Regions from separate parts of the Rhizobium sp. N122 genome, predicted to be linked through region 2. Evidence: riboswitches for the same ligand, from Rfam matches in the RefSeq annotation. Region 2 holds a riboswitch; the other holds the start of a gene.
What was found. Region 2 has a riboswitch for S-adenosylmethionine ahead of ATY75_RS23655 (O-succinylhomoserine sulfhydrylase). Riboswitches for the same ligand answer to the same signal wherever they lie in the genome.

Region 1: another riboswitch for S-adenosylmethionine. It lies ahead of metA (homoserine O-succinyltransferase); the one in region 2 lies ahead of ATY75_RS23655 (O-succinylhomoserine sulfhydrylase).

What each region holds. Positions count from the first base shown of each region.
Region 1 covers NZ_LOKU01000036.1:5,272-19,546, reverse strand. The annotation lists gene ATY75_RS23370 (CarD family transcriptional regulator) at 1-80, shown strand, start outside; gene ATY75_RS23365 (RNA polymerase factor sigma-32) at 462-1,325, shown strand; gene ATY75_RS23360 (M48 family metalloprotease) at 1,427-2,971, opposite strand; gene ATY75_RS23355 (MDR family MFS transporter) at 3,359-4,897, opposite strand; gene ATY75_RS23350 (MarR family winged helix-turn-helix transcriptional regulator) at 5,014-5,544, shown strand; gene ATY75_RS23345 (thiamine diphosphokinase) at 5,606-6,262, shown strand; gene ATY75_RS23340 (ABC-F family ATP-binding cassette domain-containing protein) at 6,266-8,086, shown strand; gene ATY75_RS23335 (DUF5666 domain-containing protein) at 8,201-8,830, shown strand; gene ATY75_RS23330 (hypothetical protein) at 8,850-9,014, opposite strand; gene ATY75_RS23325 (ABC transporter ATP-binding protein/permease) at 9,079-10,941, opposite strand; SAM riboswitch at 11,096-11,173, shown strand; gene metA (homoserine O-succinyltransferase) at 11,224-12,147, shown strand; gene ATY75_RS23315 (aldose epimerase family protein) at 12,241-13,263, shown strand; gene ATY75_RS23310 (GntR family transcriptional regulator) at 13,400-14,173, shown strand; gene ATY75_RS23305 (SIS domain-containing protein) at 14,170-14,275, shown strand, end outside.
Region 2 covers NZ_LOKU01000037.1:22,427-36,701, forward strand. The annotation lists gene ATY75_RS23575 (DUF6460 domain-containing protein) at 1-84, shown strand, start outside; gene ATY75_RS23580 (CAP domain-containing protein) at 86-583, shown strand; gene ATY75_RS23585 (MATE family efflux transporter) at 612-1,958, shown strand; gene ATY75_RS23590 (quinone-dependent dihydroorotate dehydrogenase) at 1,934-3,022, opposite strand; gene ATY75_RS23595 (DUF952 domain-containing protein) at 3,019-3,372, opposite strand; gene ATY75_RS23600 (hypothetical protein) at 3,492-3,890, shown strand; gene ATY75_RS23605 (response regulator transcription factor) at 3,983-4,630, shown strand; gene ATY75_RS23610 (helix-turn-helix transcriptional regulator) at 4,744-5,433, shown strand; gene ATY75_RS23615 (thermonuclease family protein) at 5,445-6,161, shown strand; gene ATY75_RS23620 (tellurite resistance TerB family protein) at 6,257-6,670, shown strand; gene ATY75_RS23625 (transporter substrate-binding domain-containing protein) at 6,681-7,556, opposite strand; gene ATY75_RS23630 (methyl-accepting chemotaxis protein) at 8,047-10,056, shown strand; gene ATY75_RS23635 (VOC family protein) at 10,262-10,642, opposite strand; gene ATY75_RS23640 (hypothetical protein) at 11,008-11,289, shown strand; tRNA gene ATY75_RS23645 (tRNA-Gly) at 11,312-11,385, opposite strand; gene ATY75_RS23650 (2'-deoxycytidine 5'-triphosphate deaminase) at 11,445-12,539, opposite strand; SAM riboswitch at 12,613-12,691, shown strand; gene ATY75_RS23655 (O-succinylhomoserine sulfhydrylase) at 12,734-13,918, shown strand; gene apaG (Co2+/Mg2+ efflux protein ApaG) at 14,175-14,275, shown strand, end outside.

The sequences.
Region 1 (14,275 bases), on a different contig from region 2:
TCGTCGAGACCAATCTCAACAAGGGTCCGAAGCGCGGCAAGGCGATCGAAGAAGACGATTCGCAGGACGAAGCCGCCTAAGGCGCTTCAGTTTTTTCCCGATCAAAAAACCCGGCGCAAGCCGGGTTTTTTTATTGGAACTTTTTCCCGACTGCCGCGTTTAACATACGTAACTGCGGACTGCTCGCGGGGCGCGATGGGCCTCGACGGGCGAACTGCCATTCCGTCAATGTTCGATGAGGAGCGGATCATGCCTTTTCAATATTGCCCATCCGGCAAGGTGAAGAAACAGGTCCAGCCCGGCCGTCTCAACGGCCCATGATGAGAAATAGGGCCTCCCCCTGAAAAGTCCAGGGGCGAGGCCTTCATGCATTCAGAACCCCATTCAGTCCGGACAGCGATGTTCCGGAAGGCGCGTTTTATTGTTCATTTAGGGCGAGAGGCCTGTTTCAGGAGATCGAAATGAAGAACATGTCTGCAGACCGGCGCATGATCAAGATCGCGATGGCCGCCCCCTATCTCGCCCGTCAGGAAGAACACGATCTCGCCATCCGCTGGAAGGATCATGACGATCGCGGCGCGCGCAACCAGATCGCCATGGCTCATATGCGGCTCGTCATATCCATGGCGGGCAAGTTCCGCAATTTCGGCCTGCCGATGAGCGATCTCGTGCAGGAGGGCTATGTCGGCCTTCTGGAGGCGGCCGCCCGCTTCGAGCCGGAACGCGACGTGCGCTTTTCCACGTATGCAAGCTGGTGGATCAGGGCGTCGATCCAGGATTATATCCTGCGCAACTGGTCGATCGTGCGCGGCGGCACGAGTTCGGCGCAGAAGGCGCTGTTCTTCAATCTGCGCCGTCTGCGCGCCAAGCTCGCCAAGGGCGACACGCAGCTGACACTGCAGTCCATTCACCAGGAAATCGCCGCCGCGCTCGGCGTCAGCCTCGCCGACGTGCAGACGATGGATGCCAGGCTTTCCGGCAACGACGCCTCGCTGCAGGCGCCTTCGGTCTCCGGCGATGCCGAGAGCGCGGAGAAGATGGATTTCCTCGTCAGCGATGATCCCCTGCCGGACGAGCAGGTTTCCAACATGATCGACGGCGAGCGCCGCCGCGTCTGGCTGGCCTCGGCGCTGAAACATCTCAACGAACGCGAGATGAAGATCATCAGCGCCCGGCGTCTGGCCGAAGACGGCGCCACGCTCGAAGAACTCGGTGCCGATCTCGGTATTTCCAAGGAGCGCGTGCGGCAGATCGAAAGCCGGGCAATGGAGAAGCTCCGCAGCGCATTGGTCAGCGCCGATCCGCACATGGCGGCCTATGCTTAGATTTAAGCGCTACAGCGCCCGTAACGCGTCGAGAGACGCACGGCGCGGTAAAATTCATTCCCTCCAGCAGCACTGACTCGCCCGGCGTAAGCCGGGCTTTTTTATTCGGCGATGATCTTGACGCGATCGCCTGGTGAAACGGCTGCACCGGTGGGCAGGGCATTGATGAGTTTGAAGAGATCGAGCTTGCGATCGGTGCCCATCATGCGGGCGGCGAGCGTCGAGATGTTTTCACCCGGCCGGACGGTGACGACGCGGATGCGCAGCGGCTTCAGCGAGGCCGCCTCTGCCGGCGTCATGCGCCGGAAACTCGCGCGCAGGACATTGGCCGTCGGCTCGAGCGCGTCGCTGCCTTTCGGAACGGCGGTCAGGAAGCGGAAGATCTGCGAATTGTTGCGGATGACGGTGACGTCGAAATCCCAGCGGTCGGCGCTGGCGCGCGCGGTGGCCGCTTCCATGCCGTTGATGGTGACCGGCTGTATGGTCGAGGGGTCGAGGCCGGTCACCCAGCCGCTGGAGATATAGTTGGTAAGGCTCTGGTTCTGATTGTCGGCGACGCCGTCGAAGCGGACGGCGATGTCGTTCGGGCCGGTCGCCATCACCGCTTCGACCTTGTTGTCGATGTGGAAGTCGGGCGGCACGTCGAAGCGGATGCCGAGGCCGCCATGCAGGAAGGTCTGGCCGCGCACATAGCCTTCCTCAGGGCTGTCGCCGTAGAGCAGGCCGTCTATGCCGTCGAGATAATAGTCACGGCCCTTGTCGCCGACCGCGCCTTCCTGGCCGAAGGCGCGCGCATGGGTGCGGGCAAGCTCGATGCGCTGGGCCGAGTTCGGATGGCTCGACAGGAAGTCGAGGCTCTGGTCGGCTTCGGGATCGACCGACATGAAGCGACTGTACGCCGCCATGGAATCGAGGAAACGGGCAGCGGCATAGGGGTCGTAGCCGGCTTCGCCGAGCATGCGCACGCCGATGACATCGGCCTGCAATTCCTGCTGGCGGGAGAAGGCGGCGAGCCGCAGCTTGCCGCGGGCCAGCGCCTGCTTGCCGGCGATATCGCTGGAGAGGACCTCGGCGACAACGCGGCTGGCGATGACCTCGGCCTCTTCGCGCTTCTGTCGCTCGATGCCGTGGTTCGCCGTCACGTGGCCCATCTCGTGCGACAGCACAGCGGCAACCTCGGAGGCGTCGTTGGCAAGGGCAAGCAGGCCGCGGGTGACGTAGAGATAACCGCCCGGCAGCGCAAAGGCGTTGATCGCCGGCGAATTCAGGATGGTGATGCGGTAGGACTGGCTCGGATTTTCCGACACCGCCGTCAGCGCGCCGGCGATGCGGGCGACCAGGCGCTCGGTCTTGGCGTCCTTGTATTCGCCGCCGTAGCTTGCGACGATGCGCGGATGTTCACGGGCGCCCATCGCCGCGCGCGGGTCGTTCTTCTGCACCTCGTCGACGATCTGCGGATTGGAAGACGGCGAGACGCTCGGCTGATAGGATTGCTCGATCAGCGTTTGACAGCCATTCAGCGCCATTGCGACGGCCGACAGCAGCATCAGGCGGCGCGCGATGCGCCACGGCGCGGAGATGGCATCACTGGAAAGCGCGGGCGATTTCCACGTCGTCAAGCTGTCCAGTCTGGTTCTCCGCATCATGTCGCTATTTTGCCGATTCGCCGCAGATTGGCACCGACCGTGGCAAGGGGAATTCAACAGGTGCGCACCCCTGATTTCGCGCTGCACAATCGGCCGATACAAGTCCTTGCTGTAGCTGATTTACGCATCGGTTGCATAGCGAGACTCTGCTTAAATGTGGCGGCGTTGCATTTTGGCAAGCCTCGGGGCATGAGGCCTCCCTTCGCTCGGATGAAATTATGGCGAAAGTTCCGTCACGAAGCCGAGATTCGTCGGCGGCGCAGAAAAAGAACGGGTTGATTGAAACAACCGGGCCAACAGCGGCGGCAATGCGAGAAAATTGCAATCCCAGATAGCTGCTATGGGGAAGCAACGCCTTGGGATGAGGTATCCGCGGGTCCGATTCGGTTATTCCGCGGCTTCCGCCGTCGTCGGTTGCGGCATCTTCACCTCACCGGTGCGAGGCAGCTGCACAGGTTTCAGCATGATGGCGGCGGTAAGGCCGATCAGCGCAATGGCGCAGGCGGTCATGAAGAGCGGCGAGAAGGCGGCCGCATAGATATCGGCGACGGCCCGGCGGCTCGCTTCGGGAAGGGAAGCCATCATTTTCGGCGTCAGCTGTTCGATGTCGGCGACACCGGGAATCGAGACGCCGACCTTGCCGAGCCCGGAAGCGATGATGGCGCCATAGATGGAGATGGCGATCGACGCGCCTCCCATGCGCGACAGCGTCACCGAGCCGGTGGCGGCGCCGACGTCGCGGGCAGGCGCTGCATTCTGGACGCCGATGACGGGAACCTGCTGGGCAAGGCCGATGCCGATGCCATGCAGCATCATGATCGCGCCGATGAGAGCGATCGACGTTCCCGCGTGGATCTGCGACATCAGTGCGAAGGCGATGGCGCTGCAGGTCAGGCTTGCAATGGCGAAGGGCTTGTAGCGGCCGGTCTTCGAGATGATGCGGCCGGCCGACAGCGATCCACAGACGAGGCCGCCCGTCAGAAGGATGAAGAGAAGGCCGGCGGCAGAGGGCGAAAGGCCGGTGGTTGTCTGCAGAAAGAGGGCGAGATAGTTGACCATGCCGATAGCGATGGCACCACCCATGATCGAGATCAGCAACAGCAGGCTGAAGGTGGAATTGCGAAAGAGGTCCAGCGGCACGATCGGCTCCGGCGCGCGGCGCTCGACGAACACCCAGGTGACGGCGCAGACGATTCCGAAGGCGACGATGCCGATACTCTGCGGCGAGACCAATGCGCCGAACAATTCGCTGCTGTCGGTGGCAAGCACCATGCTGGTCGTCGTCAGGGCGAGCAGCAGCGCGCCGGCATAATCGATCCTGGGGCGGCGATGCGGCCTGCGATAGGGCAGCATGAAGGCGAGACCGGTGAGGACGATGACGCCGATCGGCACGTTGACGAGGAAGATCGAGCGCCAGCCGAAAAGATCGCTCATCGTGCCGCCGAGCACCGGACCGATCGCGCCCGACGCCATCAGCACGAGGCTGGAATAACTCTGATAACGCGCCCGCTCGCGCGGCTCGAACAGATCGGCGTTGACGGCGAAGATCGACACCATAATGCCGCCGCCGCCGAGACCCTGCAGCACGCGGGCGGCGATCAGCGTGTTCATCGAGACCGCGAGGCCGCAGACCGCCGAGCCGAGGGTGAAGATCATGATCGCCGTCATCATCACATATTTTCGGCCGAAGAGATCGCCGAGTTTACCATAGAGCGGCATGACGGCGCTGAGCGACAGGAGATAGGCCGAGCCGATCCAGCCGAAACGCTCGAGATGGCCGAATTCGCCGACGATCGTCGGCAGCGCTGTGGAAACGATCTGATTATCCAGCGTCGCCATGAACATGGCGGTCATCAGGAAGAAAAAGAGGATAAGCCGGCGACGAGGATCCGTCACGAGCGGCGCAGGCGCGAGTTGCATGTCCATGGGAGCATCATTCCGATCCGATGGATAATTTATGTGCTATTAGCATATAGTTGTCAATGGCACATTAATGACCTCGGCATATTCAATTTCGGCTTCCGCTCTGTTATGGTGTCGTCATGAATGAAGCCCTGACCAGGATCCTGTCCAGCAGCCAGGCCGCCGAGCCGGACGACGAAAACGTGTCTCTTATCGGCCGGAGCATGGCGCGTATGCGGCTGATGACCGGGCGGCGGCTGATCGGCCGGCTGGCGATCCAGAGCGCCGCACCGGGTCTCGAGCTTTCGCATCTCGATGTGCTCGATGCCGTGCGCAGGGCGCAGCCCGCCGGCGAGGTGACGGTCGGCCTGATCGCGGAGATGCTGCGCATCGATCCGTCCCGGGCTAGCCGGGTGGTGGCCGAGATGGTGACCCGCAACGTTCTGCGCCGCGAGGCCTCGCAGGCCGATGCGCGGCGGATCGTCGTGGTCATGACGGCAGCGGGCGAGGCGCTGCTTGCAGAAATCCGCGCACAGAAACTTGCGATCATTTCCGAGATTGTTTCCGATTGGCCCGAAGAGGATGTCGATCGCTTCGCGGCCCTGTTCGATCGTTTCATCGGCGGTTACGAAGCGATCTTTCTGTCCCGCGATAAGGATACGCCGGGCTGAGGTGAACGTGGCGGATCGGCCGGCGCCCCTTCCCCTCCACCCCCGGTTTGCGCTAAGGGCAATGCCCATGAGCCAATCCACCTTTACCATTCTGCTCGGCGGCGAACTTAGCCTGACGGAGCGTTTGCGCCATGCCGTCGCCGGCACCCGCTTCATCGCGGCCGATGGCGGCATGCGGCATGCGGCCGCCCTCGGTGTCACGCCGGAGCTCTGGGTCGGCGATTTCGATTCGACGCCCGATGATCTCGAGGGTGCCTTTCCCCATGTGCCGAAACAGCCCTATCCCGCGGCAAAGGCGGCGACGGATGGCGAAATAGCCGTCTCGGAAGCGATTGCGCGGGGTGGGCGGCGGCTGATCCTGGCGGGTGCGCTCGGCGGCGAACGCTCGGACCACGCGCTTCAGCATCTGCTGTCGGCCGTCAGCCTGGCGGAAGAAGGTTTCAACGTGCTGCTGACCTCGGGCAAGGAGGAAGCGGTGCCGCTGCTTGTCGGTGCGGTCGAGCTGGATCTTCCCAAGAACAGCCTGTTTTCCGTGCTGGGATTCAGCGCGCTGACCGGGCTTTCGATCGAGAATGCGCGTTATCCGCTGGCCGATTTCCATCTGCCTTTCGGCTCGTCGCGCACCATTTCCAATGTCGCGGAAGGCAAGGTTCGCTTTTCGCTCGGCAGCGGCCGGGCGATCGTGCTCGCCAGGCCCTATGATCTTTCCGGAGTCTGATTTTTGGCCCCTCCCATTCTAAAACTCGACGATATCTTCCTGAGCTTCGGCGGTGCACCGCTTCTGGCGGGTGCCAGCCTGCAGATCGAGCCCGGTGACAAGATCTGCCTCGTCGGCCGCAACGGCTCGGGAAAATCGACGCTTCTGAAGATCGCCGCCGGCCTGGTCGAGGCGCAGTCCGGCGAGGTCTTCCGCCATCCGTCCTCGACGGTGCGCTACCTCGAACAGGCGCCGGATTTTGTCGGCTTCCACAGCGTTCAGGCCTATGCCGAGGCCGGCCTCGGGCCAGGCGACGATCCTTATCGCGTCACCTATCTGCTCTCCCATCTCGGGCTGACCGGCGAGGAGGATCCGAGAACCCTTTCCGGCGGCGAATCGCGCCGCGCCGCCCTTGCCCGCGTGCTGGCGCCCGAGCCCGACATTCTGCTGCTCGACGAGCCGACCAACCATCTCGACCTTCCCACCATCGAATGGCTGGAAGGCGAGTTGCAGAAGACGCGCAGCGCCCTGGTGCTGATCTCGCACGATCGGCGTTTCCTCGAAAAGGTCTCGACGGCAACCGTCTGGCTCGACCGCGGCAGCTCGCGCCGGCTCGACAGGGGATTTGCGCATTTCGAGGCCTGGCGCGATCAGGTGCTGGAGGCAGAGGAACTCGAGCAGCACAAGCTCGGCAAGGCGATCGAGCGCGAAGAGCACTGGCTGCGCTACGGCGTCACGGCACGGCGCAAGCGCAACATGCGCCGCCTCGGGGAGTTGCAGACGATGCGCTCGCAATATCGCGGCCACAAGGGGCCGCAGGGCACCGTGCAGGCGACGGCTTCGGACGCGCAGGAATCCGGCAAGCTGGTGATCGAGGCCGACAAGATCACCAAGAGCTTCGGCGACCGGCCGATCGTCACGCCCTTTTCGATTCGGGTGCATCGCGGCGATTGCATCGGTTTGGTCGGTCCGAACGGCGCCGGCAAGACGACGCTGTTGAAGATGCTGACCGGGCAGCTTTCGCCGGATAGCGGCACGATCAAGCTCGGCACCAATCTGGAGATCGCCACGCTCGACCAGAAGCGCGAGGATCTCGATCCCGAGGACACGCTGGCCAATTATCTGACGGATGGGCGCGGCGAAAACCTGCTCGTCAACGGCGAGCAGCGTCATGTCACCGGCTATATGAAGGAATTCCTGTTCCAGCCGGAACAGGCGCGGACGCCGATCAGAAGCCTGTCGGGCGGCGAGCGCGCCCGGCTGATGCTGGCGCGCATTCTGTCGCGCCCGGCGAACCTGTTGATCCTCGACGAACCCACGAACGATCTCGATATCGAAACGCTCGATCTGCTGCAGGAGATCGTCGCCGGTTTTCCCGGCACGGTCATTCTCGTCAGCCATGACCGCGATTTTCTCGACCGCACCGTGACCTCGACGATCGCACCCGCCGTGCCGGACGCGCCGGACGGCCGCTGGATCGAATATGCCGGCGGCTATTCCGACATGCTCGCCCAGCGCAAGGGCGCGCTCGAGGAGCGCAAGCGAGCCGAGAAGGCGGCGGAGAAGCCGAAGACGCAAGGTGCCGCACCTTCTGGAGCAGGCTCGAAGAGCAAGCTCTCCTTCAAGCAGAAATTCGCGTTGGACAATCTGCCGAAGGAGATGGCGAAAGCCGAAGCCGAGATCGCCAAACGTGAACAGGTGATGGCCGACCCCAATCTCTTTACCCGTGATGCCGCTGCTTTCAACAGGCTCGCCGGCGAGATGGAGAAGCTGCGCGCCAGCCTTACCAAGATGGAAGAGGAGTGGCTGGAGCTCGAAATGCTGCGGGAAGAGCTGGAAGGCTGAGCTTTTCCTCGCGGCTCACTTTTCATTGATTCGTCAGCCCGTTGCCAGGCGGCATAAGGTGCCGTCCGGCAACCGGGGATAGCGCCGATCGCAAGGGCGACAAGGAAAAGTCAGATGTCTCGCACGCTTCGTTCCCGTTTTTTCACAGCACTTGCCGCCGGCAGTCTGGTCGCGCTTGGCCTATCGCAGGCCGCACAGGCGCAGGACAGCCAGCGCATTCGCGTCCGCGGCGCGATCGAAAGTCTGAGCGGCGATAGTCTCATCGTCAAGACGCGCGAAGGCAGCGATGCGACGATTACGCTGAAAGCCGGCTGGAAAGTCGGCGGCATCAAAAAAGCGTCGGTCGAGGATATCAAGCCCGGCGATTTCGTCGGCGTCGCCTCGCTGCCGAAAAGCAGCGGCCCGGATGGGGCGATCGAGGTGCTGATCTTTCCGGCGTCGATGAGGGGGACCGGTGAGGGCAACCGTCCCTGGGATGCCCAGCCGAACAGCCAGATGACCAACGCGACAGTCAGCAATGCCGTCAAATCCGTCGACGGCCATACGATCACGCTGACCTATCAGGGCAAGGAAAAAACCATCACCATATCAGACGGCACGCCGATCGTGACCTTGGCGCCGGCGACCAAGGACGATCTGAAGGCCGGCGCCAAGGTCATCGTCACCGGCGAGAAAGCGGCGGATGGCAGCATTTCGGCCAGCCAGGTGGCCGTCGGCCTCAATGGTATCACGCCTCCGATGTGACCGGCTGGTTTAGGAAAGCCTATAGATTTCTTCCATCTGGCGCAGCCAGTCGTTCGCGCGCGACTTGAATAATTTCGTCTTTGGAACGATCACTGATGCCGCTATCCAATCCGTCGGTGATCAAACGCTGCAATTCCGTCAGCTTTTCCAAACGCTCTTGATTGCGGCGTTTCATCATAGACATGTCCCTGCCTCGCCAACGTCATGACATGCAAAATCATCGAGCGTCTGTTGGACGCGCGGGCGCTCTACAGCGCCGGGGCGGGCATGGCGGCAGCGCCCGTACCGGCGCTGGCGCCAGGACGGGCGGCTTGCTGATCTTGCTGCGGTTCCTCGGATTTTGACGGCAGCGCCTGTAAGTGCAGCACGCGCGGCTTCAGCATCTCGAGATAGGCCTCGGAGCGGCCGATATAGATCATGCCGGTTTCGGGCATGGAGGTGAGCAGCCCGGCCATGGTTTCCTGCCATTCCGGCTCCATGCCCTCAAGCACTTCGTCGAAAATGATCCAGCGCGGGCGCACGAGAAGCAGGCGGGCGAAGCCGATTGCCTTCTGTTCGTCGCTGTCGAGCAATTTGTCCCAGCGGGCGCGGGTATCGAGCCTTGAGATCAGCGAATGCAGGCCGGCCTTCTCGAGGGCTGCCTCGACGGCGGCTTTCTCGTGGGCATCGGGGCTTTCGGGGAAGGCCAGCGCTTCACGCAGCGTGCCGCCGGGGATATAGGCGATCTGCGGGACGAACAGCATGTCGTCGATCGGCGGCAGACCCATCGTGCCGCTGCCGCACGGCCAGAGGCCGGCCATCGCCTGGAACAGCAGCTTGCGGTTGACGCTGTGGTCGCCGTTGATCATGATCTTTTCGCCAGCCTTGATCACGACATCGGTTTCGAGCAGGCGGAAGCCGCCGCATTCCTCGATGTCTTCGCCGATCTTGGCGACGATCACCACGTCTTTCAGCGTCAGCGTGTCGGCCGCGGTGTTTTCATACGTGATGCCATCCTTCAGCTCGAAGTCCTCGTCGGTCTCCAGCAGCGCCTCGCGGAAATCGGTGACGCGCATCAGCGTGGCGCGCCATTCGGCGATCGGACCGAAATTGGCGACATACCAGCGCAGGGCCGTATTGACCTGGTTGAAGGCGCCGACCGACATCATCAGCTGGCCAAGCGTGAGGCCGCCGGAGAAATAGGCTGGCGCGGCGACGATGATCGGAATGACGATCACCAGCCAGCCGTAACCGGCCGAAACCCAGGTGAGGTTGGTATTGGCCATGGCGAGCCGCTTCACGACCCTCAGCACCGAGCTGATGTCGGTGTTGATGCGCCGACGTTCATTCTCCTCGCCGCGGGCGACGGTGATCGCCGGCATGTTCTCATTGGCATGCATCAGGGTGAAGCGAAGCTCGGCTTCCTTCGAGAAGCGGTCGGCATTGAGCTTGACCAGCTTGCGGCCGACGACCTGGCTCAGCACCGAGGCGGAGGCGGCGTAGAAAATTGCCGCCCAGACCATGTAGCCCGGAATCGAGAAGCTATGGCCGCTGATGTGGAAGATGAAGCCGCTGGAAAGCTCCCAGAGCACGCCGATGAAGCTGACGAGAAGAATGGTCGCCTGCAGCAGGCCGAGAACGAGGCCCGTCGTGCTTTCGGCGAGGTTGCGGGAATCCTCGTGCAGGCGCTGGTCGGGATTGACGCCGATCAGGCCGCTGGAGGAGAGCCGCAGCGCCCGCTTGCGCTTCAGCCACTGATCGACCAGATCGCGCGACAGGCCTTCGCGCATATAGAGCGCCGTCATCTGGTTCAGCCAGGCCTGCAGCACGTTGAGCAGCAGCAGCGTACCGGCGATCATCGCGAAGATTTCAAGCTGATGGAAGAATTCGCCGAGGTCGCGGCGCTCCAGCGAATCGTAGAAGGGGGCGTTCCACTCGTTGAGGATGACCTGGCCATAGGCCGTCGCCAGGATGACGAGGATCAGCACGGTCGCCAGAAACAGCACCTTGCCACGCACCTCAGAATTCCAGAATGCGGAGAACATCACTCCGAGGCGGTAAGTCAGGCTGAGATCATACCCTACCCTATCCTGCCTTCGGATGCCCGGCCTCCCCTCGGTCTTATCTGCCATTACGCTTTTCCAACATCGCCCATGCTTACCATTATTAACATGGTGGCGTTACCGGTCTATCAACAGATTCTATCAGTCATTAAACTGTGATGATGCTTGCATGGGTCGCTCCCGCATGCATTCGGCAGTTGATTCGCGGCACGACTGGGTCTAATTAAGCATCCGTGGTGATTTGGCCGGCCGGCTTGCAGCCACGTTAAAAAATTCGCTAAAGGGCCGCGTGCGGACCGGTAGCGATTTTTTTCGCCGCCGGTTTTTTGCTTTTTTGATCGAGTGACCGCAATGCCCATCAAGATCCCCGATACGCTGCCCGCCTTTGAAACCCTGGTGCAAGAGGGTGTGCGGGTGATGACCGAGACGCTGGCGATCCGTCAGGATATAAGACCGCTGCAGATCGGGCTGCTCAACTTGATGCCGAACAAGATCAAGACTGAATTGCAGATGGCCCGCCTCGTTGGCGCCTCGCCGCTGCAGGTCGAACTGTCGCTGATCCGCATCGGCGGCCACAAGGCGAAGAACACCTCCGAAGATCACCTGCTTGCCTTTTACCAGACCTGGGAGGAGGTGAAGCATCGTAAATTCGACGGCTTCATCATCACCGGGGCGCCGATCGAGCTCCTGCCCTACGAGGACGTGACCTACTGGCCGGAGATGCAGGAGATTCTCGACTGGACGGAAACGAATGTGCATTCGACGATGAATGTCTGCTGGGGCGCGATGGCGGCGATCTATCACTTCCACGGCGTTCCGAAATACGAGCTGAAAGAGAAAGCCTTCGGCGTCTACCGCCACCGCAACCTCAAGCCTGCCTCGATCTATCTCAACGGCTTTTCCGACAATTTCGAGGTGCCGGTATCGCGCTGGACCGAAGTGCGCCGCGACGATATCGAGAAATCGGACAAGCTGGAGATCCTGATGGAATCCAGCGAGATGGGCGTCTGCCTCGTGCACGAGAAGCGGGGCCGGCGGCTCTACATGTTCAACCATGTCGAATATGATTCCACCTCGCTGTCAGACGAGTATTTCCGCGACGTCAATGCCGGCGTGCCGATCAAGATGCCGCACAACTATTTCCCGCATAACGATCCGGCGCTTGCGCCGCAGAACCGCTGGCGCAGCCATGCGCATCTTTTGTTCGGGAACTGGATCAACGAGATCTACCAGACGACGCCGTTTGATGTGGAGGAGATCGGCACGGATCTGTGAGCGATGTTCCTTTCTGATCGCGGCCGGTTGCGGTTTGGACCAAATGCGGGCAGGTTCCGGTCGGATTGCTAGATATCAAATGGACGGTCGATCATGTCGGATAAGTTGGAGCGGGAAGTTTTCGGGCAGACGAAGGCGGGCGAGACCGTCTATCGCGTCGTCATCAAGGGCGGCGGGCTGACGGCCAAGATCATTACCTGGGGCGCGGTCATCCAGGATCTGCGCCTGGAAGGGCATGACGCGCCGCTGCAGCTCGGCTTCGAGGATTTCGACAGCTACCCGCTCTATTCGGCCTATTTCGGCGCGACACCCGGCCGTTGCGCCAATCGTGTCGGCGGCGGCGCCTTCACGCTCGACGGCAAGGAGCATCAGCTCGAGCTGAACGAAAACGGCGTGACGCATCTGCATGGCGGCAGCGACAATGTCGCCAAGCGCAACTGGACGGTCGTCGAGCATGACGTCGACCGCGTGGTGCTGAAGATCGTCGATCCCGATGGCCGCGCCGGCTATCCCGGCAATTGCACCATTCAGGCAACGTTCCGGGTGCATGGCAACGGCGAATTGTCGGTGACCTACGAATCCACCAGCGACCAGCCGACGCTCGCCAATGTCTGCCAGCATGCCTATTTCAATCTCGACGGCCGCGAGGATGCGCTTGGCCACGACATCATGATCGCCGCCGACCACTATCTGCCGACCGACGAGAAACAGGTGCCGACCGGCGAGATCCGTTCCGTCGCCGGCACGGAATTCGATTTCCGCGAGATGGCGCCGATGAAGCGTTTCGTCGGCAGCGAACAGGTGCTGTACGACCATAATTTCTGCCTGTCCGGCGAGCGCACCGCCAAGCGCAGCGTCGCGCTCGCCCGCAGCCTCTATTCCGGTGTGTCGCTTGAGGTACGCAGTACGGAGCCCGGCGTGCAGTTTTATGCCGGCTTCAAGCTCAACACCGGCGCTCCCGGCCTCGGCGGGCACAAATACGGCCCGTTCGCCGGCTTCTGCCTGGAGACGCAGGTCTGGCCGGACGCCATCAATCACCAGGGTTTCCCGAATGCGGTGCTGCGCCCCGGCGAGGTGCTGCGCCAGGAGACGGATTATATCTTCACCAAGAGCTGAGCGTCTTTTTCAGCGGACGCACGGCTGTCAAATTCTGTTGCTATCAAAACCTCCCCGGCGCCCGGGGAGGTTTTTTCTTGCCTGCGCGGGATTTCAGTCTTGCTGATTGGTTCTAAATAGGTTCTATTGTCTGCCTATGGATAGAACCAGTCTGATAGCGGAGCTGAACAGCCGCGGCCTGCGTGACCAGGCGCTGACCGGGCCGCTCTACAAGCGGCTGGCGCAGACACTGATCGGCCTTATCCAGGAAGGATTGCTGAAGCCCGGCACGGCGCTGCCGGGGGAGCGCGATCTTGCCGAGGCTTTGAAGCTCGGCCGTGTCACCGTGCGCACCGCCTATCGCGATCTGATGGCGTCGGGCGCCCTGGAATCGCGCCACGGCAGCGGTACATTCGTATCGAGCAGGGTGGAGCGCATGGAGCAGTCGCTCTGGCGGCTCTCCTCCTTCTCCGCCGACATGCGCTCGCGCGGACGCCTGCCGGCCGCACGGATCTTGTCGCGGGCGGTCAATACGCCGTCGCCGGAGGAATCCTTCCTGCTCGGCCTCAGCGGCGACGAGCCGGTGCTGCGGCTCGACCGGCTGCGTCTCGCCGACGGCCTGCCGCTGGCGATCGAACGCGCCGTGGTGCCGATCAAGTTCCTGGGCGAGGATGCCGGCGGCGAGGGATCGCTTTATGATGCGCTGACGGCCAGCGGCCACCGGCCGGTGCGGGCGCTGCAGCGGCTGACCGCGGTCACGCTCGACCCGTCCTCCGCAGCGATGCTGAATGTCGAGGTCGGCGCTCCGGCGCTGCTGATCGAACGTGTCTCGCGCCTGGAAGACCAGCGCGTCGTTGAATACACCCGCTCGCATTATCGCGGCGATGCCTATGATTTCGTTGCCGAATTGAGAATCGGAGATGACCTATGAGTGAGAATCAGTCGCTGATGCTGCAGGAAGCCGGCCAATCGCCGGAAGTGGTGGCCACCCTGCTCGAAAAGGAAAAGCCGGTCTTTGCCGAGATCGCCCGGC
Region 2 (14,275 bases):
CGCGTCGGCGACTATCTCCTGCTCGGGGCGACGATCGTCATCCCGCTCTTCGTCATCCTTCGCCTTTTCAGCTATCGCCGGTAACATGACATCGATCGACCTTTCCAGGCGCAGCCTGCTCATCCTTTCCGGACTTTCGCTTGCCGCCGGCATCGCCGGCTGCACCACCACCCCGCGCCTTGCCGGCACGCCCTCGAACGGCGAAGACGAGACGGCGAGCGTATTGCCGCTCGTCAACCAGTTGCGGGCGAAAAACGGCCTGCCGCCGCTTCGCTCCGATCCGGCAGCAAGCACCGCCGCGCTCTTCCAGGCCAAACGCATGGCAAGCGCCGGCAAAATGGCGCATCTGATGGGGCTCACCGACAGTTTCGGCGCCCGCGTCAAGGCGAGCGGCGTGCAGCTGCCGGCGGCGGAGAATATCGCCTCCGGCCAGCAGAGCGTCGATGCGGTGGTGACCGCCTGGATCAACTCGCCGCATCATCTGGAAAACATGCTCGGGCGTTATGACGGCCTCGGCGTCGCCGTCGCCCATAATGCGTCTTCCCGAAACCTGCCTTATTGGGCCATGGTGCTGTCAAGCTGAGGCGATTCGGCCTCGATATGGGGCAAGCATGGATACGCGCAGCAACAGTCATTCCCTTGCCTTCGAGGTGACGCACCGGCTGGTGCTGTCGATCGCCATTCCGATGACGCTCGGCTTCGTGACGACGCCGCTGCTCGGGCTGACGAGCACCGCCGTCGTCGGCCATATGGGCAATCCGCAAGCGCTGGCAGGGCTCGCGATCGGCGCGATGCTCTTCGATCTCATCCTGGGCAGCTTCAACTTCCTGCGGGCATCGACGACAGGACTGACAGCGCAGGCCTATGGCCGGCGAGACCAGCACGAGCAACAGGCCGTCTTCTCCAGAGCACTGATCTCCGCGCTCGGCAGCGGATTGGCACTGCTCTGTCTTTCGCCGCTGCTGATGGCGGCCGGTTTGCGGCTAATGGGCGCGGAAGGTGCGATCGCAGAGGCGACCAGCACCTATTTCTCGATCCGCATGCTGGCGGCGCCGGCAGCACTGGCGAATTACGCCATCCTCGGCTTCGTGCTCGGGCGCGGACAGGGCGGTGTCGGGCTGCTGCTGCAGGCGCTGATCAACGGCATCAATATCGTGCTGTCGATCTATCTCGGCCTGACGCTCGGCTGGGGCGTGGCCGGCGTCGCCTGGGCAACCATGGCCGGCGAGGTGACCGGCGCGCTCGCCGGGCTGTTCATCGTGCTCAGCGGCTTTGCCAAGGCGGAACGGCCGGCGTGGGCGGAGATCGTTTCCCGGCACCGGCTGGCCGAGCTTTTCGCGCTCAACCGCGATATCCTGATCCGCACCTTCGTGCTGATCGGCGCCTTCACCATCATGACGCGGATCGGCACCAGTTTTGGCGCGGTGACGCTTGCCGCCAATGCCGTGCTGATGAATTTCTTCCTGCTGTCGGGCTATTATCTCGACGGGCTGGCCAATGCGGCCGAGCAGATCACCGGCCGGGCGGTCGGCGCCCGTTACCGGCCGGCCTTCGACCGTGGGCTGAAGCTGACGATCCTGTGGTCCTTCGGACTGGCGGCGATCGTTTCCGCGTTCTTCTTCCTGGCCGGTCCCTGGCTGATCTCGGTGCTGACAACCTCACCCGAGGTGCGGCAGGCGGCAGCGAGTTACCTGCCCTGGGCGGCGGTGACCGGGCTGACCGGCGCACTCGCCTTCCTGATGGACGGGGTCTTCATCGGCGCGACATGGTCGGCCGAGATGCGCAACCGGATGCTGATGTCCTTTGCCGGCTACCTCGCCATGCTCGCCGTCTTCGTGCCGCTCTTCGGCAATCACGGGCTGTGGCTTGCTATGAACGCGTTCCTGCTCTTCCGCGGCTTTTTCCTGGCCGTGCTGGTCAAGCCGCGGGCCGATCAGACCTTTCGGGCCGCCCAGTAATCCAGCCTGCTGTCACGCAGCTCGCCGATCGTGCCGGCCTTTTCGCGGTCCATGAGCTTGGAAAGGCCGCGGACGATATCGCCAGGCAGGCCGGGGCCTTCGTAGACCATGCAGGAATAGAGCTGGACGAGATCGGCGCCCGCCTTGATTTTCTCCAGCGCGGTTTCGGCGGAGGAGACGCCGCCGACGCCGATGATCGGCAGGGCGGGGCCGACACGCTTGCGCATTCTGGCAAGCACGGCGGTCGATTTTTCGAACAGCGGCACGCCGGAGAGACCGCCCGCCTCCTTGGCCTGGCGCTGATCTTTCAGTCCGTCGCGCGACAGCGTGGTGTTGGAGACGATCAGCCCATCCAGCGCATGCGACAGCGCTTCCGCCGCGATATCGTCCATGCCTTCCTCGGTCAGATCCGGGGCGATCTTCAGAAAGACCGGCACCGTGCGGCCTGAGGTCACAGCCATCTCGTCGCGCGCCGCCAGCACTGACGACAACAGCGCCGCAAGGCTTTCGCGCGCCTGCAGGTCGCGCAGTCCCGGCGTGTTCGGCGAGGAGATGTTGGCGGTGAAATAACGCGCGACCGAATGGAAGCGGCGGATGCCGGCGACATAGTCAGCGATGCGATCGTCGCTGTCCTTGTTGGCGCCGATATTGACGCCGACAATGCCCTTGCCGCTCAGCGCCGTGAGCCGCCCGAAAGCGGCCTCATGACCTTCATTGTTGAAGCCGAGGCGATTGATGACGGCTTCATCCTCCACCAGCCGGAAGATGCGCGGGCGCGGATTGCCGGATTGCGGCTTCGGCGTCACCGTGCCGATCTCGGTAAAGCCGAAGCCGAGCTTCAGCAGCGCCTCCGGCACCTCGGCATTCTTGTCATAGCCTGCGGCCATGCCGAGCGGATTTTCGAAGGTGAGGCCGGCGACGGTCTGGCGCAGCCGCGGATCGGGCGTGATCTGGCAGGCGGGCACCAGGCCGGATTTCAGCGCGGCGATCGACATGCCGTGCGCCGTTTCCGGATCGAACAGGAAGAGACCCTTGCGGGCGAGACGTTTGAAGGGATCGATCATGGCTGCAACTCCGGGAAAATATGGGCGCCGGTCTCGTCGAGCGGCAATGGCACCTCCCAGAGCACGGCAGCCAGCGGCAGATCGGCATAGAGATGCGGGAAAAGATCGCCGCCGCGCGAGGGGTCGAACACCAGTTTGTCACCGAAGCCCCCGCCATCGACCGCAATCAGCAGCAGGCCGGACTGGCCGGCGAAATGCAGCGCGGCGGTCTGCTTAGCCTGTTCTGCCGTCGAGAAATGGATGAAGCCGTCCTTGAGATCGATGCCGGCGCCATGAAAAATGCCGGTTTGTCTGGCTTGCTGCCAGAGCGTTTCCGTCACGATCTTGTAAAGGGTCGGTGTCAGGGTCATCATGGCCTCGCGATTGCTGGTCCTCGATCACCAGCGCTTTGCCGGAAAGAGGCGGCGATGTCCACGCCCCCGGCCCTTAAAAACAGGACCTGCACAAGCAAAATCCGGAGGATGAGACGATGAAGATTTTGGTTCTCACACTTGGCGTTCTTCTCCTGCCGCTTGGCGCCGCAGCGGCCGAGGCCGATGCTAGCCGGTTCCAGCTGGAAAAGAGCGGCGATCATTTCGTCCGGCTCGACCGCCAGACCGGCGCCATGTCGATCTGCCAGGACAAGGACGGCGCCCTCGTCTGCCGCATGGCGGCCGACGAAAGGGCGGCCTATGAGGACGAGCTCGACCGGCTTTCGCAGCGGGTGACGAAGCTGGAACAGGGCGGCCTCATTCAGCGGGCGCTGCCGAGCGACGCCGAGGTCGACCGCTCGATCAGCATCATGGAGAAGATGATGAAGAGTTTCATGGGGATGGTGAAGGAGTTTCAGGCCGAGGAAAACGCCAATCCCCTTCCGCAGAAGACCTGATCTGATATAGTCATATCACTAGGCATGCAGGCAAACGTCGGAGGGGACGGCGGCGCATGCGGGCAGATCGGGCTCTTGGGAGGGAGTTTTCGATGCAGGAACAGACCATCATCATTGCGGACGATCATCCGCTGTTCCGCGACGCGCTGCGCCAGGCCGTGGTCGGCATGGAAGGCCGCCAAGCGATCGTCGAGGCCGGCGATTTCGCCGCCGCGCGCAAGGCGGCAGGCGCCCATGCGGAGGCCGACCTGATGCTGCTCGACCTTGCCATGCCCGGCGTCAGCGGCTTTTCCGGCCTGATGGCGCTGCGCTCGGAATTTGCCAGCCTGCCGATCATCATCGTCTCGGCGACCGACGACGCGACGACGATCCGCCGGGCGCTGGAACTCGGCGCCTCCGGCTTCATCTCCAAATCCGCCGGCATCGACGACATTCGCCGCAGCATCCAGACGGTGCTTGCCGGCGATATCGCCACGCCCGAAAACTACCGCGACGGCCAGGAGCAGGATCCCGATGTCGCCGACCTGATCCACCGCCTGCACACGCTGACGCCACAGCAGAGCCGGGTGCTGACCATGCTCGGCGAAGGGCTTTTGAACAAGCAGATCGCCTACGAACTCGGCGTCTCCGAGGCGACGATCAAGGCGCATGTCTCGGCGATCCTGTTGAAACTCGACGTCGACAGCCGGACGCAGGCGGTCATCCAGCTCGGCAAGATCAATATGGCGATGGTCGCCTGAAACGCTTGCAATAACAGGATTTTATTCCTCCTTTGCCTTTACTCCGGCGGCACGCTCGGTTAATATTCCGGCCGGCTGACGCGCGGATGAGCCGCGCACGGAATCGGGCGCCTATGCTGTCACACGACCAGATCTGGGGAGCGATCGACAGGCTTGCCGAGCGGCATGAACTGACGCCATCCGGTCTTGCGCGGCGCGCCGGGCTCGACCCCACCTCCTTCAACAAATCGAAACGGCTTTCCGCCGACGGCCGGCTGCGCTGGCCCTCGACGGAATCGATCGCCAAGGTGCTCGACGCCACAGGGGCGAGCGTCGAGCAGTTCCTTGCCTTCCTGCAGCCGGATGCCGGTTTTTCCAGGAAGCTGGCCGGGCAACTGGGCGCACAGGCTGACGGCGCTTTTCCGCCGCAGGGCAGCTCGATTCCGCTTCTCGGCTTTGCCCAGGCCGGCGCCGGCGGCTTCTTCGACGATGGCGGTTTTCCGGCCGGCCAGGGCTGGGACGTAGTGGAATTTCCCGCAGCCCCGTCGCAGAAATCGGCCGTCTATGCGCTCGAGGTGCAGGGCGAGAGCATGATGCCGCTCTACCGCGACGGCGACGTGCTGATCGTCGAGCCGGGCGCGCAGGTGCGCCGCAACGACCGCGTCGTGGTGCGCACAAACGAGGGCGAGGTGATGGCGAAGGTGTTGCTGCGCCAGAGCCCGCGCTCGATCGAGCTCCTGTCGCTCAATCCCGAACATCCCAACCGCACCCTCGAGCTTTCCGATGTCGATTGGATCGCCCGCATCATCTGGGCCAGCCAATAGGAAGATATTCCATGCGCCCTGCCGCCATCTTCACAGGCCTCATAGGCATGGCGGTGGTGGCCGGCCTGCTGATGGCTGGAGAAGCAAGGCTGCGGGGCGGGACGGACGGCGAGACCGTCTCCGCTGAGGAGACGGCGACTGCTGTGGATTCCGCCCCTAAGACCGGCGAACCGGCTGTGATTTCGGACGACCGTGCCGAAGTGATCGCCCAATCTGCGGAACCGGCGGCGCAACACCCGGCTCCGCCTTCCCCCGGACCAACCGACGGCGCGGCGCCGAAACCCGCTGACAGCGAGCAGCGAGCCGAGACGGCCGCCGGGCAAACCGCAGGTCCGGCCGTAAAGACGCCGATGGAGCTGGCGCGGCCGGCGGTCGACAATGCCGGCCTTCTCTCCTTCGGCGAGCGCAAGCTTCAGCTTGCCGGCATCGTGCCGACGCCGGCCGACAGGATATGCGGGCCGGCGGGCCGGCAATGGCCCTGCGGCATGATGGCGAAGACGGCGCTACGCCAGCTGTTGCGCAACCGCAGCATCGCCTGCGATGTCGATGCGGCCGAATGGAAGGAAACGGCGACCGCCGCCTGCCGGCTCGGCACGCAGGATCTCGGCACATGGCTTGCCGAAAACGGCTGGGCCGAGGCAGCGGCGGGCTCACCGCTTGCATGGGCTGCCGAGAAGGCCAGGCAGGCGGGGAAAGGCCTTTATGGCGACGATCCGCGCCGGAGATAACCGGCGGCCTTGACAGGGAGCCGATCCCTTGTAATGCCGGCTGCCAATTCCCACTGCCAATTCCCACTTTGGGCTGATCGAAAAAGGAATCAGAGATGAACAAGCCGCTTTCCGCCCATGATGCGCTGATCTACGTGATGGTGATGGCCTCAGCCGTCGACAGCACGATGAACGACCGGGAGATGGAAAGGATCGGCCAGTTGATCGGGTTCCTGCCGGTTTTCCGGGATTTCGACGACGACAAGCTGATTTCGGTGGCGCGCGACTGCGCCTCGCTGCTGTCAGGGCCTGAGGGCCTCGACGTCGTTCTCGAAACCGTGCGCGACACCCTGCCGGCAAAACTCTACGACACGGCCTATGCGCTGGCCGTCGAAGTCGCGTCCGCCGATCTCTCTGTCAAAGCCGAGGAGCTGCGGCTGCTCAGCCTGCTGCGCGACCGGCTCGGCCTCGACAAGCTCACCTGCGCGGCGATCGAGCGCAGCGCCATTGCCCGTTTCCGCAAGGGATAAGCTCGAAAGTTCAATAAAGCCCGTAGGGAAAATAGCGCAGATAGATTTCCTGAAGACGGCCGTTGCGCGACAGCGTGGCGAGCGCATGGTCGATCGCCGCCGTCAGCACGCTGTCCTTCTGCCGCAGCATGATCGTCATGCCCTCGCCGAGGAAATGCTCGGAGAGGTAAGGCCCGTCGAACAGGGCGCAGCATTTGGCCGAGGCCGGCGAGGAAACCCAGAAGGAAAGCTGCAGCGCATCGGCGAAGGCGGCATCGACCTTGCGCTCCTTCAGCGCCGCAAGCAGGGCGTCCTTGGTGTCGAAGGCCTCAGCCTTGATCGCCGGAAAGAAGGCGGCCAGCATCGCCTCGTGCACCGTGCCCTTGACCACACCGACCGAGTGCGCCGAAAGCGCGGCAGCCGTTTTGCCGTCGAGCGGCACGGCGAGATTGCGCACGAAGCGGGCCGGCAGCATCAGATACGGCCGGGAGAAGACGAATTGCCGGCGCAGCTCCGGCGTCACCGCAAGGCCGGCGATGACGGCGTCGCCCTGCGAGGCGGCGAGCGCATCCTTGAGATCGACAAAGGGGATCGCCTGGATCTGGCACTTGTCCGAAATCTCCAGCTCGCTGCAGATCTCGCGAGCGAGATCGACATTGAAACCGGACAGCTTGCCGTTCTGATCGGTGAAATTGAACGGCGGAAAATCGACCGAGGTCAGGAAGCGCAACCGCACCAGCGAGGAGAGATCGGGCCTGGCCAGACGCTCGCGGGCATCGAAAAGCAGCGGCAGCGAGGGCGTTGCCTGCTGGGCGGATGCGGCAAAGCCGCCAAACAGAGCGCCCAGAAACAGGCCGAACGCAAGAAGAGCCCTCAGAATCGGAAATGCCCGTTTGGATTCGATCATCGTGGTCTCGGAGTTAAGCGCGAAGCGTTGCCGCGAGATGTAACAGAGTCATGCGGGACGGGGAATATCTATGGGACGGATCGTGCGCATCCGCCCCTCATCCGCCTGCCGGCACCTTCTCCCCGTTTTACGGGGAGAAGGAGATTTGCCGCGACCTCTCCGTCCCTCGCTAACGTCTCGCGGGGCACGTCCCCTCGCCCCGTTTTTACGGGGAGAGGGTTAGGGTGAGGGGCAGCCAGCCTTCGGTGCGGTGGCAACCGTGGCCCTCCTTACCCCCAAAAATCACTGCGTCGCCGCCCTGCCGTTAGCGCGGAATTAAAGAATATCGCCTCTATTTGTGACGACGACACGGACCCGCCGGCCGATTGCATGATGCATGCGTCAACCCCGCAATAATCCCTGAGCCGCGACACCGACGCAGCGCTCTGTTTGCAACAATTGATTTTAAAGCACCAGGCGTGCGACGCCTGGTCAACCGGGTAACATTTCCATGTTGAAGCATCTGAAAATCCGCACGAAAATCATATCGGTCGTGGCGCTGCTCGGGCTGATCACAATGGCCGGGCTGGTCTATGTCATTTCCGAATTCCGCCGTGCGGATGCCGCCTACAGCGCCTTCATCGATCATGAGGCGCTGGCCTCGATGCAGAGCGCGCGCGCCAGCGCCTCGGTGGTGGCCTCGGTGCTGCAGGTCACTCTGCTCGCCGACATGAAACCGGATACGCCGGCCTTCGCCACCGCGCTTGCGGCGCCAAGCAGACTGCCGCAGGCCCGCGAACGGATGAAAGATGCGCTGGCGCTGGTGCCGAGCCGCAAGGCGGCGATCGACGACATTCAGGCCGGCATCGATGAGATCGAAACGCTGGCGAACAAGATCACCGAACAGAGCAAGGCCAAGGACAGCGCCGGCGCGCTTGCCAATGTCGCCCTGATCAATGCCAAGCTCAATGCGCTGACGCCGAAGATGATCGCCAACAATGATGCGATGATGGCCATGCTCAACGACGGCGGCGACGCGCTCTCGGCTTCGGTCAACGGCCGGATCGTCTTCTGCCTCGTTCTGATCGGCATCGCCGTTCTCGGCGCCGTCGGATTCAGCGTCGTCGTGGCCCAGATGGGCATTGCCGGCCCGATGACGCGGCTCAACCTGCGCATGACGCGGCTTGCCGAGGGCGATACCGCAAGCGATGTCGGCGGCCTCGACCGCGGCGATGAAGTCGGCCAGATGGCCAAAGCCGTCTCGATCTTCCGCGACAACGCCATCGAACGTGCCCGGATCGAGGCGCGCGCCGAAGCCGACCGCAGCCTCGGCGACGGCGAACGCCGCGAACGCGAGGCACAGCGGACGCGTGAAGCAGCCGAACTGGAAGGTGCGGTGACCGCGCTCGGCGACGGCCTGCGCCGCCTTGCCGCCGGCGATCTCGCCTCGCATATCGACCAGCCCTTCGTCGCCCATCTCGATGCGCTACGCGAGGATTTCAACAACTCGGTCGAGAAGCTCAACGAGGCGCTGCATACGGTCGGCGCCAATGCCCGGGCGATCGGCGCCGGCGCCAACGAAATCCGGTCTTCCGCAGACGAGCTTTCCCGGCGGACGGAACAGCAGTCGGCCTCCGTCGAAGAGACGGCGGCGGCGCTGGAGGAGATCACCACGACGGTGCGTGACGCCGCCAAGCGCGCCGAGGAGGCGAGCCAGCTCGTCGCCCGCACCCGCCTCGGCGCCGAAAAATCCGGCGAGATCGTCCGCAAGGCCGTTTCCGCCATGCAGCAGATCGAAAAATCCTCGGGCGAAATCTCCAACATCATCGGCGTCATCGACGACATCGCCTTCCAGACCAATCTGCTGGCGCTGAATGCCGGCGTCGAAGCGGCGCGCGCCGGCGAAGCCGGCAAGGGTTTTGCGGTCGTCGCCCAGGAAGTCCGCGAGCTTGCCCAGCGTTCCGCCAAGGCGGCGAAAGAAATCAAGGACCTGATCACCAATTCCGGCACACATGTGCAGACCGGCGTCTCGTTGGTCGGCGAAACCGGCAAGGCACTCGACTCGATCGTCCAGGAAGTGCAAGAAATCAACCAGCACGTCCATGCCATCGCCGAAGCCTCGCGCGAACAGTCGATCGGGCTGCAGGAGATCAACACCGCCGTCAACACGATGGATCAGGGCACGCAGCAGAACGCGGCGATGGTCGAGCAGTCCACAGCCGCCAGCCACAGCCTCGCGACGGAAGCGGCAGCGCTGAACAGCCTGCTCGGCCAATTCCGGCTGACCGGCACCGGCAGCTTCGCCGCCGCCGCCCCGATCGCCTCGACCCGGCCGCCGGCAGCCGCACCCCGCCCCGCCACGCGCCCAGTGGCCAAGGCACCCGCGATCCGCGTCGCACGGGAAGGTGCGGCCCGCCCGACCGCCTCGCCTGCCCGCGCCCTCGGCCAGACCCTCGCCAACGCCTTCGGCGCAACCAACAGCGCGCCGAAAGGCCAGGATGAGGACTGGACGGAGTTCTGAGGCAACAATACCTCAGCGTTCGCCGCCTGCCCCTCATCCGCCTGCCGGCACCTTCTCCCCGTAAACGGGGCGAAGGAGGTATGCCGCCCCCTCTCCGTCCCACGCCAATGTTTCGTGTGGCACGTCCCCTCTCCCCGTTTTTTACGGGGAGAGGGCTAGGGTGAGGGGCTGCCCTCGGGCGCAAACTGGAGGCCGCCTGGCCATTTTAACCCGGCCGCCAACCCACCTCGACCAGAATATTCCCCGGCGCCGTGCAATAGAACAGCCAGCCGCCGCGCATGGCGGCCGGCGGGCCGGAAAGTGCTGCGCCGGCGGCAACAAGCCCGGCATGGACCACATCGACATCCGCCCTTTCGGTCAGGATGAAGCCGATATGATAGGTCTGCCGCCCTATCTCCACCTGATCGGCAGTGCCGAACTTGGCGATGGCGTGGCTGAGGACGATTTCGAGGCCGGTATCGTCCTCCAGGATCGCCAGGCCGTTGTTGCCTCGCATATCCTTAAGCCGCAGGCCGAAATGGCGGATGAAGAAATCCGCCGTCTCGGCGATATCGGGTACGTGAAAATCGAGATGGTTCAGGCGCATTGACAGTCTCCGTTCAAAAAAATCCCGGGACTGCCTTTTTGCCGTCTCCGCACGCCGCCGGGATCCCGCATTTTCATGCGGATCACGTCGCGGGTTCTCGTGCCATGGGCCACGGAGCAGAGCTTCGCCGGGGCGCTACGGAGCCCTGACGGAAGGGATCGGGCTTACCTCAACCGATCCTGCCTTTTTCGACCATGCCGATTTAGCAGACGGCGCCGGTTTCGGCAATGAAGCAGGCCATAAAGCGATCACGGCGTTCCAGGCGATCCATCCCTAAGGATTGAAGGCGGATCCGCCGTTTCATCTGGCGAGTGTGATCCGATCCGGAGTAAGATCCCATCGTCGGCGCACCGGAAGGGATGGACATGAAACCCGCACTCATCGGCCTGATCGGCACCCTCATTCTCACCGGGTGCAGCAGCGTTTCCTATTATAGCGGCCCCGGCCTCGAGCCGATCCCGGGAAGCATCACCTATAACGGCCAACCACGCAGCAAGCTCACCAAGTCCCCCGCGGGCTCCGCCTTCCCGCACGATTTCATCGACCAATACGGCCGGCAGGTGGAGGAAACCTACATCATCCAGCCCGACCGAAGCCTGATCATCGCGCATCGGCAATACAAGCCGATCCGGTTTTTTGGGGATTAGAGCAGGTCGCTGGAAAGGCAGCTGGAGCGGGTGAAGGGAATCGAACCCTCGTATTCAGCTTGGGAAGCTGCTGCTCTACCATTGAGCTACACCCGCGATGCGCTGAGATTTCCAACAGATGAGGGCTGCTGTCAAGTCACGCGACACGCAAGCTGTCAGATGCGGAAGTGCTTCGAGAGTTTGAGGCCCTGGGCCTGGTAGTTGGAGCCGAGGCCGGAGCCGTAGAGGCTCACCGGTTTTTCCTGCATGTGTTCGTAGACGAGGCGACCGACGATCTGGCCGTCTTCGAGGATGAAGGGCACTTCGTGGCTGCGCACTTCGAGCACGGCGCGGCTGCCGCGGCCGCCGGCCGGGGCGTGGCCGAAGCCGGGGTCGAAGAAGCCGGCGTAGTGGACGCGGAATTCGCCGACCAATGGGTCGAAGGGGGTCATCTCGGCGGCATAATCCGGCGGCACGTGCACGGCCTCGCGCGAGACGAGGATATAGAATTCGTCCGGATCGAGGATCAGCTCGTTGCGGCCGCGGCTATAGAGCGGTTCCCAGAAATCGAAGATGTCGTGCTCGGCCTTCTTGTCGACATCGACGACGGCGGTGTGGTGTTTGCCGCGATAGCCGATCAGGCCGTCTTCATCTCCGGCCAGATCGATCGACAGCGCGATGCCGCCGCCCGAGACGTTCGGCTGCTTGCTGGCGACCAGCGTCTCGCTTTCATGCAGCTTCAACAGTTCCGGCTCGCCGAGCAGGGCATGGCCGACGCGGAAGCGGATCTGCGACAGGCGCGAGCCGCGGCGCACGACGATCGGGAAGGTGCGCGGGCTGATTTCGAGATAGAGCGGGCCGGCATAGCCAGCCGGGATCTTGTCAAATTCTTGAGCGTAATCGGTGATGACGCGGGTGAAGATATCGAGCCTTCCGGTCGAGCTCTTCGGATTGGCCGAGGCCGACATGTCGGCCGGCAGCGCCAAGCTCTCCATCAGCGGCACGATGTAAACGCAGCCGGTTTCGAGCACCGCGCCTTCGGAAAGGTCGATCACATGCAGGCTGAGGCGGTCGAGCTTATCCGAGACCAGATGCGAAGGGCCGGGCATGAAGCTGGCGCGCACCCGAAAAGCCTTGGCGCCCAAGCGCAGATCGAGGCTTGCCGGCTGGATCTGGTCGCGGTCCAGCTCCCGTTCGGAGATCAGACGCCCCGTTTCGAACAGCGCCGAGATCGCGCGGTCCGCCAGAATTCCCGTTTCACGAGCCATCATGCCTCATCCATCATTTGCCGCCGACAAAACCAAATACGGGGAATTGACGCAAGCAGCTAACAGCAGTATTGCAGAATTATCCCGTGGTGATTTGGCCGGTCGGCTTGCAGCCACGTTAAACAAGTGGCTAAAAAGACCGGGTTGAAACCGGTCTGCTTTTGCGGCCGGTTTTTTTGTTATGTGAAGGTGATGGCATGAGCAAGACTTGGCGCCCGGCAACCCAACTCGTCCACGGCGGAACCTTGCGTTCGCAATATGGCGAAACATCCGAGGCAATCTATCTCACGCAGGGCTTCGTCTATGACACGTCCGAGGCGGCCGAAGCCCGCTTCAAGGGCGAGACCGACGGCTACATCTACGCCCGCTACGGCAGCCCGACCAACGACATGTTCGAAAAGCGCATGTGCATGCTCGAAGGTGCCGAAGACGCCCGCGCCACCGCCTCCGGCATGGCGGCGGTCAGCGCGGCCATCCTCTGCCAGGTCAAAGCAGGCGACCATATCGTTGCCGCGCGCGCCCTCTTCGGCTCCTGCCGCTGGGTGGTGGAAACTCTGGCGCCGAAATACGGCATCGAGTGCACGCTGGTCGACGGCCGTGATCTTGCCAACTGGGAACAGGCAATCCGGCCGAACACCAAAGTGTTCTTCCTGGAAAGCCCGACCAACCCGACGCTCGAGGTGGTCGATATCGCAGGGGTTGCCAAGCTCGCCAACCAGGTCGGCGCCAAGGTCGTCGTCGACAACGTCTTCGCAACACCGCTCTTCCAGAAGCCGCTGGATCTCGGCGCCCATATCGTCGTCTATTCCGCCACCAAGCACATCGACGGCCAGGGCCGCTGCCTGGGCGGCGTCGTCCTGGCCGACAAGGCCTGGATCGACGAGAACCTGCACGACTATTTCCGCCATACCGGCCCGGCCATGTCGCCGTTCAACGCCTGGACGCTGCTGAAGGGCATCGAGACGCTGCCGCTGCGCGTCAAGCAGCAGACGCAGAATGCGGCGAAGATTGCCGATTTCCTCGCCGAGCAAGGCAAGGTCGCCAAGGTGATCTATCCCGGCCGCAAGGACCATCCGCAGGCCGATATCATCGCCAAGCAGATGAGCGGCGGCTCGACGCTTGTCGCCTTCGAGCTGAAGGGCGGCAAGGAAGCGGCCTTCGCGCTGCAGAACGCGCTCGAGATCATCAAGATTTCCAACAATCTCGGCGACAGCAAGAGCCTGATCACCCATCCGGCGACGACGACGCACAAGAACCTGTCGGAGGAGGCGCGCGCCGAACTCGGCATTTCCCCGGGCACGGTCCGCCTTTCGGCCGGCATCGAGGATACCGACGACCTGATCGAGGATTTCGCCAAGGCGCTTGCCAAGGTCTCGGCCTGATCAGCTAATGGCGGCCGGACCTCATTTGGGGTTCGGTCGCCGGACTGAAGACGATGCCGGGCCGGACCTCGAAGGCGAGGCCGGGGGAACAAGTTCGGCTGTGCCGGCGTTCGGAACTGAATTAACGCTGCCAATTAGGCTTAACGATCGAAACACCTTCGATCAGGACCGTTTTATTCACGATCATCGTTCCGTTTCTTGACGGACAGGCCCTCTTATAAGATACGGGTAACATATCTTGACTAAGGTGCAAGGCATGTATCGCGCCCTCACAAAAGATATCGAAGTCGTCGTCGAGCCATTCTATCTGGAGGAGCAATCCGATCCGGACGACGATCGCTATGTCTGGGGTTACCG